One region of the Pseudomonas tritici genome, then DNA from elsewhere that is predicted to be linked to it. Evidence: riboswitches for the same ligand, from Rfam matches in the RefSeq annotation. Region 1 holds a riboswitch; each other region holds the start of a gene.

Region 1 (3,271 bases):
AGCGCCCGACGATGCCACAGGCACACCGCCAAGCCCACGACCGCCATCGGCACCGCCAACCACACCGATGGCCAGCGCACGCCGCTGAGGTTGCCCAACAGCCAGAACATGATGCCGCGCGCCTGTTCGGAGCTGGCCGACTTGGTGATCAGGAACGCGGTAAGCGCATTGAACAGCTGCGATCCGGCAATGCCGGCGAGGATGATCTGGCCGGTGCCGCTCGACGAACCGCTGGCGCGCGCCAGCAGAATCACCAGGGCAAACGCCGCCACCGCGCCGACAAACGCACCCGCCGACAACGAAATCAGCCCGCCGCCCACGCCCATCAGCGCCACCAGCACCGCGCCAGTCGAGGCGCCGGCGCTGATGCCCAGCAGGTACGGATCGGCCAATGGGTTGCGCAATAACGACTGCAGGATCACCCCGCACGTCGCCAGCCCCGCACCGCACGCGGCGGCTACCAGGGCACGCGTGAGGCGGTAGTTCCACACCACGCCCTCATCGATCGGGTCCAGCACATAGCCGGCCGCCCACAGTTTGTTGGCGAGTACCTGGAGCACGACCTGCGGCGAGATGGCGGTTTCACCGATGGCCACGCCGGCGAGCAGGGCGATCAGTAGCAAGGCCAGGGCAACTAGGGTCCGGATCAGGCTGGCAGTCATTTGTGCAGGTCGTAGCCGTCGATGGCGGCCGCCAGTTGTTCAAGGCCGTCGAACGTACGAATGCTGGCCTGCAGCGCCATGGCGTCGAGGATGATGATGCGGTTGTTTTTCACCGCGTCCATGTTGCGCGTGACCGGGTCGCTGCGCAAAAAGGCCAGTTTCTTTTCATGGTCGTCAGCCGGGTAACGGCGCCGGTCCATGCGTGCGATGATCAAAAAGGTCGGGTTGGCCTTGGCGATGGTTTCCCAGCCGACGGCGGGCCACTCTTCATCGGACTGCACCACGTTGGAAAGGCCGAGGGTTTGCAGCATGAACTCGGGAATGCCTTTGTGGCCGGCCACGTACGGGTCGCTGGCCATCTCGGAACTGGAGAACCACACCAACGCGCTGGCGTGCTTGAGGCCTTTGCTTTGCACAGTGGCGACCGACTTGGCCAGGCGCGCCTTGAGTTCGTCGTTCAATTGTTCGCCGCGGTCCTGTACGTCGAAAATCTGCGCCAGTTGGCTGATGCTTTTATAGATCGTCGCGATGCGGAAAGGCTCCAGCCGCGTGCCATCTGCGCCCACCAGGTTGTCTTTGCCTTCGCAGTCGGAGGGCAGCAGGTAGGTAGGGATCTTCAGCTCATGGAATTGCTCGCGGGTGCCGACCACGCCTTGTGGCCCGACCACCCATTCCAGCTCGGCGGCTACCAGTTGCGGGCGCTTGGCGATCACCGCTTCGAAGCTCGGCTCGTTGTTGGCCAGGCGCTCGATGCTGTCGTTCTGCGCCTTGAACTGCGGCAATACGCTGTTGAACCACAACGAAGTGCCCACCACCTTATCGCCCACGCCCAGCGCGTAAAGCATCTCGGTAGCCGCCTGGCCAATCGTCACGCTGCGCGCGGGAGCCTGCTGGAAGGTCAGGCGGCTGCCGCAGTTTTCCACGGTCAGTGGGTAGTGGGTGGGCGCGGCTTGGGCCAGGGCACAGAAGCTGACGCCGGCGAGCAGGGCGGTGACGCGTGGCAGCATGGGGCAATCTCCGAGTGAACCGTACGTGGAACTGGGGAGGTACGGTTCGGAAACACACCCTTGGGCACTGTGGTGGAGACAGGCAAGCGTGTCCTTCCCGGACACCCCGCCGGTTAGTGATTGAGCTTAAGCCGGCAGGTCTCCTGACTGATGCGTCGTCGCCACGCTCCAGCCTTCCCGGACGTGATCCAGTGGCATTAAGGAGCAGGCTCAGCACCTACAGTTGCGGGGGCAGTTCCGATTGGCGCGGGTGTAGCGCGCTTCGGATTCCCTATTAGTCCCGTTTGGGAACCGGCGCGGTATGGTAGTCGATCAGGCACCTTAGCGGGAGCTCCAAATACTCGAGGCGTGAACACGGTGGTAGCTCTCGCGGAGTTCGTCATCCTATGATGCGCATCCCATGGATAGTCTTCACACAAGGAAAGCACAGTGAAATCATTAATCGTCCTCGCCCTTATCGCCACGCTCGCCGGTTGCGCCACGCAGGGCAAATCTGAAAAGCAGATTCTTGACGAGGCCGCCACCGCGTACGTCAAGTCGATGCCCGCCGGCTCGGACAAGCTCCGTTTGCACACGATGAGCATCCCCAAAACCGGTTTGTTTGGCGATACGCTGGCGATTGCCATGGCCAGTGATCAGAACGCCGCCCACCTCAGGGGCGAATTGCTGAATGCAAAACGCATGGGCGATGTGTTCTTTTTGATTATCGGCGCCGGCAGCCCAGTTGACGTTGCTGTGATCAGCAAAGCGGTCGAAGGGCAGGATTTGAACGGGATGCAGATTTACTACTCGGGCACCGATGCACAAAGAGACACAGTGCGTGCGGCCGTTGAAAAGACCCAGGCGCAATTTCATTACATCAATGCGCAATGACTACTCGCACTTAGAGCCGTCTGGGCAAACTGGCGCTGTTGTTCCGCGTCTAGGCCGATGTTGGACGGAGTCGGCCAATCACCGCAGATCAAAATGTGGGTGTTGGCTTGTCGAACCGCTGCGATAGCCAGAAGTATCTACACATCTTGAGCGAGCGCTCTGCGTAGCAGCTGTCGAGCCCTGGCGAGGCTGCGTCAGCGGTGTGTCAGACAGACCGCAAACGCAGCCTCGCCAGGGCTCGACAGCTGCTACGCACTTTCACATTGAAAATATGTAGATACCTGTGCCGCCGTCTTCGCAGGCAAGCCAGCTCCCACACTTGATGTACGTCGTCCGTTCGGTCAGAGACGAATGTCTTCCGGACCTTGTATCAGCGCTTCAATCCGCGTGCCGGTGGCGCGTTCTTCGTTGCTGAAGCCGTCGTAGTCGGCGAGGTTGGCAAAACGGAGGCCGGTCAGCCGTTCTATCTGGACCACACTGCGTTGGTAGGTCCTGAGCTGGCCAAACACCAGCTCGAGCTGGCCCAATTCGCGGTTCTGGTCAATCATGTAGGCACTCGCGCGAGGCTTGCCGTCGTCACCGAGGTAGGCGACGACTTTCCAGAAGGCCTTGGGGATTTTAACGCCCCGGTACACTCGGTCGTCGTCGGCAAACACCGGCCCGGTAAACATGGTGGCGCGGGCTTTCCAGCGTTGGGTGTTATCGAGAATATAGTCTTCGAGCTCCAGC
Region 2 (3,271 bases), 1.4 Mb from region 1:
TGGCCTTTCGCATGGGCGGTCTTGATCAGGTCGATAATCTGTTCAAGGTGCAATTCGGCACTGTTGACCAACTGTTCTGCCTGGTGGCCTTTGAGCACTGCCGTCGGCACCAGCGAGCCGGCATAGATGATCACCGGGCAACTGCGGATCAGCCGCTGGCCTTTGACGGTGATCAATTCCGGGTCGCCGGGGCCTGCGCCGATGAAGTAGACGGTCATGGGAATATCCTATGGAAAAACGCACGAGCATGAACAACGCTCATGATCGGAACGGGCGATTATCAGGTTTTCAGCCGGCGCAAGCCAATGCGAAGGTGGCCTGGGCGGTTTGCTTGCGGCTAATCAACAGGCGAGCAGGGGCGTTGGCGAGGTATTCAGCCAGGGCCAGGGCGGCGCTTTCGGCAATGCCGTAGCAGCCCGTATGGGCAAACGCGATCGCGGATTTGTGGCTCAGCTGTTCTGCATAACCCGCCAACTGATCAGCATCGAAACACTGGAATGGCAAGTTCAACAGATCGGCCAGGGCTTGAAGGCCAGGTTCATCGCGCTTGCGGTCGATACTGGCCAGCGCGGTGATCCGTTGAAGCTCGATACCGCCCTCGGCGAGGGCGCTGTCGAGCAGGGCCCGCAGGGTGTGAACGTCACAACCCCGCTGGCACCCCAGGCCGACCACTAAAATCATGCTGAGTATTGATCATCACGATTGCGGCGGAACAGCCAGGCGCTGATCAGGCCCAGCGCCAGCCAGAAGGCGACATTGGTCAACTGCGAAGCAATCTTGAACTGCGCTTCCAAGGCTTCGGGGGCTAGCATCGAATGCACTTCCGGCTGCGGCGCGCCGATCACGTGTGGCACGACCAGAATCGCTACGCCCAGCGCTTTGAGCAGCCAATTGCGGCCGAACACGATCAGCGCTATGCCCGCAGCGGTGGAGGCGGCGGTGCCCACCCACCAGATCTGCCGTTGTGCGAGATCAGCGGCAGCAGTGCCTGGCAGCTCAGGCGGTAGGCCCATTGTCGGCGCCAACACGAAGGTCGCGTAGCCGGCCAAACCCCAAAGCAGGCCCTGGGCAGTGCGGGTGGGTGCGCGCAGGGTATAGAGGCCGGCGAGCATCAGCGCGAAACCGACAGCCACCACCAGATTACCGCCGGTGGTAGACAATACGCGCTGCCAGCCGTCTTCCGGTTCCCAGGCTTCGGCGTCGTGGGTGTGCGCGGCATTACCGGCTGCGTGCTCATGCACCACTTCAGTCGCGGCCGGGGCCTTTTCAAAGGTTTCCGCCTGCAGAATTAATGGGGCGACCCAGAAGCTTTGCAGCAGGGTCAGCAGCAGGGCAGCCAGAAGACCGGTGAAACCTGCAGTTTGCGCAATACGCTTGATCATGTCGGCAGGTCTCAGTGGCACGGGAACGCGGCGCTGTGGCGGGTATCGTGGGCAGCGTTATGCACCGCCTCGATGTGCGAGAAACCGGCGAAATACACCAGGCACGCGCCCAGGATCGACGCGCCGATTGCGGCGGTCAGGCGTTGGCTCAAGGTGGAGGTGCTGCTGGCGGAGTGCGAAGTGCTGCTGATGATCGACATGGCGCGTCCCTTTCAGGTGTCAGGGTGAAACGAGCGCATGAAAACCCCGCGAGCCAGGCACGCAGGGTTCTGAACAGCGCCCGCCCACCGCGGGTTTGTTATCTGATTTTTCGGGCCGGTCTCCGGGCTTGCGAGGGGCGGCTCTTGAAAGAGCCCAGCCTGATAAGCATCTCCTTCCCATGCACAGCACAGTGGATTTGACGCTTCGCTCGCTTACCGTTGCGGGGGCAGCACCGGACTTGCCATAGATCTATGGCGCACCGGTTTCCCGTTTCACCCTGTGAAGGGCACCCGAAACAAGATGTGTAGGAGAGCATGGAGAGAACGCTCCCGTCAAATGAGGACTGCGCCGCCTTGATGGCACGAGAGGTGAAAATGTCTGACGCCGGAGTTTCTATTGGCGGGCTGATGCAGGGGCTTATCCTCCCATGTGTTTCATAAGTTTCGCCTGTTGTTCATCCTGTTGCTGAAATCTAAAAATATATTGTGTAGATATTTGAGTTTAAGTTGAATTTTGCTTTTTTTTCAGTCGGCCATTGGGGCGGCCAGATGCCGTGGAGTAATGTTAAATTGTTATCGTTGCCAGTTATTGTATTTCCAGATTTTAAAGATTGCCGGGTTATTCAGGAACGGGTTGAGTGATTTTTTCCAAATTGTGCTTGTGATCGAGGTTTATCTCCGTCGAATAATTAAATATGGTGGTGATTTTGAAAATAACTAATAGCCAGCAGCCTTCCTATAATCCGTCCGCCGGCCTTCAGCGAGCCGGTTCCTCAGATCCCACGTTGCGCAGCGCCGACCCGCATATAAGGCGGAACTTTGCCAAACCGATCTTTACCGTGGATCAAGTTGCTCAGCAGCTCACTCGAGAAAATGTGAAATGGGCTGACAGAAACGGTGATGGTGTCACGGCAATCTCCTTTTCATTCAACAAATTGACGAGAGGGGATAGAGAGTTCAATACCACACAGAAAAACCAAGCCAGACTGTCCATGCAATCTTGGGCCGATGTGGCGAATGTGTCGTTCGAAGAACGTACCGGCCGTGGCGAAGGACGCTTGGCTTTTTCCAACAACGAGGGCCCCGCGGTTGCTTTTGGCCAGTACCCAGGCCAAGACGGTAAAGTGTTCATCAATCCCCACTATGGCACCAATACTTCTCCTGCACTTCATAATCATGGCCGATATACACTAACCCATGAAATAGGCCATACGTTGGGTCTTGCGCACCCCGCAGACTATGACGCTTCTAATTCTACCTCTCCCAGTTACGCTCGCAGTGCCGTTTATGCGCAGGATACTCGTGGTCATACTGTCATGAGCTACTTCGACGCTCACGAAGGTGGTCAGAACCATAAAGAAAATTACTCTGCTGCTCCATTGATGGGTGATATTGCTGCTGCCCAGCGTTTGTATGGTGCCAATTACAGGACGCGCAATTCAGACACCACTTACGGTTTTAACTCCAATTCGGGTCGAGACTATTATCAACTCAATAATCCCAATGATACGGCACTCTTCTGCGTGTGGGACGGTGGCGGTAACGATACGTTGGATTGTTCCAAGTATCGCCAAAACCAGACTATCAACCTCAACCCTGAATCCTATTCCGATGTTGGAGGCTTGCGGGGGAATGTTTCTATCGCCAAAGGCGTTACGCTGGAGAACGCAATCGGCGGTTCTGGCCATG
Region 3 (3,271 bases), 340 kb from region 1:
GGCCTCGATCACTTCCGGTGCAGCAAAGGTCACCGGCGGCGGCAAGGCCACTTCGCAACTGCTGCCCAAGGCTTGGGCGGCGGCGTCAAGGCGCACATCAAGGTCATTCAGTTCGCTGGCTTGCACCAGGCCCAGGTGACGGCTAGGCAGCTCTATACCGGTCTCGCGGGACAACGCGCCGTACCAGCGCAGGCCTTCGGTGAGGCTGCCTTCCAGCAATTGCGCATGACGCAGCGTGCCAACGCGGTTGGCCAGCACCCCGGCGAACGGCAAGTCCGGCTGATAACGCGCCAGGCCCAGGGCCAAGGCGCCAAAGGTCTGGGCCATGGCCGTGCCGTCAATAACGCCCAGTACCGGCACGCCGAAGTGTCGCGCCAGGTCGGCGCTGGAAGGGGTGCCGTCAAATAAGCCCATCACGCCTTCGATCAGGATCAAGTCGGCCTCGCCCGCTGCTTCCCACAGCAGGCGGCGACTTTCCTGCTCGCCCACCATCCACATGTCCAATTGATACACCGGCGCACCGCTGGCGCGCTCGTGGATCATCGGGTCGAGGAAATCCGGGCCGCATTTGAACACGCGCACCTTGCGACCCAGGTTGCGGTGCAATCGGGCCAGCGCGGCGGTGACGGTGGTTTTGCCCTGGCCGGACGCCGGTGCGGCGATCAATACGGCCGGGCAATGACGGGGCTGATTCAAAGTTCGACGCCCTTCTGTGCCTTGATACCGGCCTGGAACGCGTGCTTGAGCATGCCCATTTCGGTGACGGTGTCACCCATTTCGATCAACTCAGGCTTGGCGCCACGGCCGGTGACCACCACGTGCTGCATCGGCGGGCGGGCCTGCAAGTCACTGAGCACCTGGTCCAGTTCGAGGTAGCCGTGCTTGAGGGCGATGTTCAGCTCATCCAGCACGACCATGCCGATGCTCGGGTCTTGCAGCAGTTCGCGGGACACCGCCCAGGCGGCTTCGGCCGCGGCGATGTCACGTTGGCGATCCTGGGTTTCCCAGGTGAAGCCTTCGCCCATGACGTGGAAACGTACTTGCTCGGGGAATCGGCGGAAGAACAACTCTTCACCGGTGCTGTGACGCCCCTTGATGAACTGCACCACGCCGCACTGCATGCCGTGGCCCATGGCCCGGGCCAGCATGCCGAACGCGGAGCTGCTCTTGCCTTTGCCGTTGCCGGTGAGCACCAGCAGCAAGCCGCACTCGTTGGGGGAATTGGCAATGCGTTCGTCGATCACGGCTTTTTTGCGCAGCATGCGCGCCAGGTGGCGTTCGTCGCGGTCGGGGGAATCGGTCATGACAGCTCTCCGTTGGGGCTGGACAAAAACGGCGGGCAGGAAAAAAGAAAAACAGACAGCCAAGCATCGCCCACCGTGATGCTGTTGGATGTAACAGGCCGGTCTCCGGGCTCATGAGTGGCGCCGTTGCCCTCGTATAGAGAGCGCGCAGGCCAACGCTACGCCTTCCCATATCGCTGGCGATACAGTGGCAAAAGGCAGCGTCTTGACTCATTTACCGTTGCGGGGGCAGCGCCGGAATCGCGGCAGCACTGTGTACAAGTGCGCTCACTCACCGGCTTCCCTGTTTCACTCGGTCGACCCATTGGTCACAGAGCACCTGGAACAAGCCGCGAAGGTTAGTGGGTTGGGGGTGGAGCGTCAATGAAAGCTGACCTTGCACTTGAACCATCGCACCGCCGACCTCCTCTACCCTTACAGGTATTAAGGAGAACACCATGCATAAAACAAGACTTGCCCTACTCATCCTGGTCGCCGGCACCCTCGCCGCCTGCGGTGAAAGCTCCACCCTCCAGGTCTCCGACGGTACCGGGCCTTCGCCCAAGTTGCCGGAACCGAACAAAACCCTGATCCCCACCGTCAATATCGCCCCCGCCATCGGTTGGCCCGAGGGCGTGAAGCCAACGGCCGCCGCCGGTACCCAGGTTGCGGCGTTTGCCGAAGGCCTGGACCATCCGCGCTGGCTGTATGTGCTACCAAATGGCGATGTGCTGGTAGCGGAAACCAACGCGCCGCCCAAGCCGGATGACTCCAAGGGCGTTCGTGGCTGGGTCATGGAGAAAGTCATGGGCCGCGCTGGCGCCGGGGTGCCGAGCCCGAATCGCATCACGCTACTGCGTGACGCCGACCACGACGGCGTCGCAGAGACGCGCACGGTATTCCTGGAGAATCTCAATTCGCCGTTTGGCATGACACTGGTCGGCAACGACCTGTACGTCGCTGACTCGGACAAGCTGCTGCGTTTCCCCTATCAACCGGGTGACACTGCGATCAAGCAAGCCGGCACCAACGTCGTCGACCTGCCGGGCGGGCCTCTGAACCACCACTGGACGAAAAACGTGGTGGCCAGCAAGGACGGCACCAAGCTGTACGTGAGCGTGGGTTCCAATAGCAACGTCGGTGAAAACGGCCTGCAAGCGGAAGAAGGCCGGGCGGCGATCTGGGAAGTCGATCGCGCCAGCGGCGAGCACCGCATCTTCGCCTCCGGCCTGCGCAACCCGAACGGTATGGCGTGGGAGCCGCAGAGCGGTAAGTTGTGGACGGCAGTCAACGAGCGTGACGAAATCGGCAGCGACCTGGTGCCGGACTACATCACCTCGGTCAAGGATGGCGGCTTCTATGGCTGGCCGTTCAGCTACTACGGGCAGCATGTGGATGTGCGGGTCAATCCGCAGAATTTGGACTTGGTGGCCAAGGCGATCGCGCCGGATTACGCGGTAGGCCCGCACACCGCATCCCTGGGGCTGACGTTTGCCGAGGGCAGCAAACTCCCTGCGCAGTTCAGTAACGGCGCGTTTATCGGCCAGCATGGTTCGTGGAATCGCAAGCCGCACAGTGGCTACAAGGTGATCTTCGTGCCGTTCGAGGGTGGGCAGCCTAAAGGGCCGCCGGTGGACGTGCTGACGGGGTTCCTCGATAAGGACGAGAAAGCCATGGGCCGCCCGGTGGGCGTGGTGATTGACCAGCAGGGGGATTTGCTGGTGGCCGATGATGTGGGGAATAAGGTATGGCGGGTGTCGGCCGCTAGATAGCGGAGCAGCAAGCCTCACGCTTGAAGCTGCAAGCAGGCATTGCGCCTTTTTGCAGCTGACAGCTCGTAGCTGCCGCTAGGGATTACGCGCCAGATTCGCCGGCAACACACGCTTGGCACTCAGGTACGCATTCTGCCAATACGCCTTGGACAAGGTATCCAGCTTCACCGTACCGCCCGTTTGCGGCGCGTGCACAAAGCGCCCTTCCCCCACGTA

What was found. Region 1 has a riboswitch for cobalamin ahead of HU722_RS19570 (ABC transporter substrate-binding protein). Riboswitches for the same ligand answer to the same signal wherever they lie in the genome.
Region 2: linked by a shared signal. The riboswitch ahead of HU722_RS13195 (CbtB domain-containing protein) and the one ahead of HU722_RS19570 (ABC transporter substrate-binding protein) in region 1 are both predicted to bind cobalamin.
Region 3: linked by a shared signal. The riboswitch ahead of cobO (cob(I)yrinic acid a,c-diamide adenosyltransferase) and the one ahead of HU722_RS19570 (ABC transporter substrate-binding protein) in region 1 are both predicted to bind cobalamin.

The regions. Positions count from the first base shown of each region.
Region 1 covers NZ_CP077084.1:4,322,045-4,325,315, reverse strand. Annotated here, with positions in the region: gene HU722_RS19575 (FecCD family ABC transporter permease) at 1-662, opposite strand, end outside; gene HU722_RS19570 (ABC transporter substrate-binding protein) at 659-1,669, opposite strand; cobalamin riboswitch at 1,786-1,980, opposite strand; gene HU722_RS19565 (hypothetical protein) at 2,099-2,542, shown strand; gene HU722_RS19560 (DNA/RNA non-specific endonuclease) at 2,884-3,271, opposite strand, start outside.
Region 2 covers NZ_CP077084.1:2,960,145-2,963,415, forward strand. Annotated here, with positions in the region: gene cobM (precorrin-4 C(11)-methyltransferase) at 1-218, opposite strand, end outside; gene HU722_RS13185 (cobalamin biosynthesis protein) at 289-681, opposite strand; gene HU722_RS13190 (CbtA family protein) at 678-1,382, opposite strand; gene HU722_RS13195 (CbtB domain-containing protein) at 1,394-1,582, opposite strand; cobalamin riboswitch at 1,679-1,892, opposite strand; gene HU722_RS13200 (M10 family metallopeptidase C-terminal domain-containing protein) at 2,278-3,271, shown strand, end outside.
Region 3 covers NZ_CP077084.1:4,663,025-4,666,295, forward strand. Annotated here, with positions in the region: gene HU722_RS21115 (cobyrinic acid a,c-diamide synthase CobB) at 1-696, opposite strand, end outside; gene cobO (cob(I)yrinic acid a,c-diamide adenosyltransferase) at 693-1,304, opposite strand; cobalamin riboswitch at 1,384-1,642, opposite strand; gene HU722_RS21125 (PQQ-dependent sugar dehydrogenase) at 1,742-3,055, shown strand; gene HU722_RS21130 (C40 family peptidase) at 3,131-3,271, opposite strand, start outside.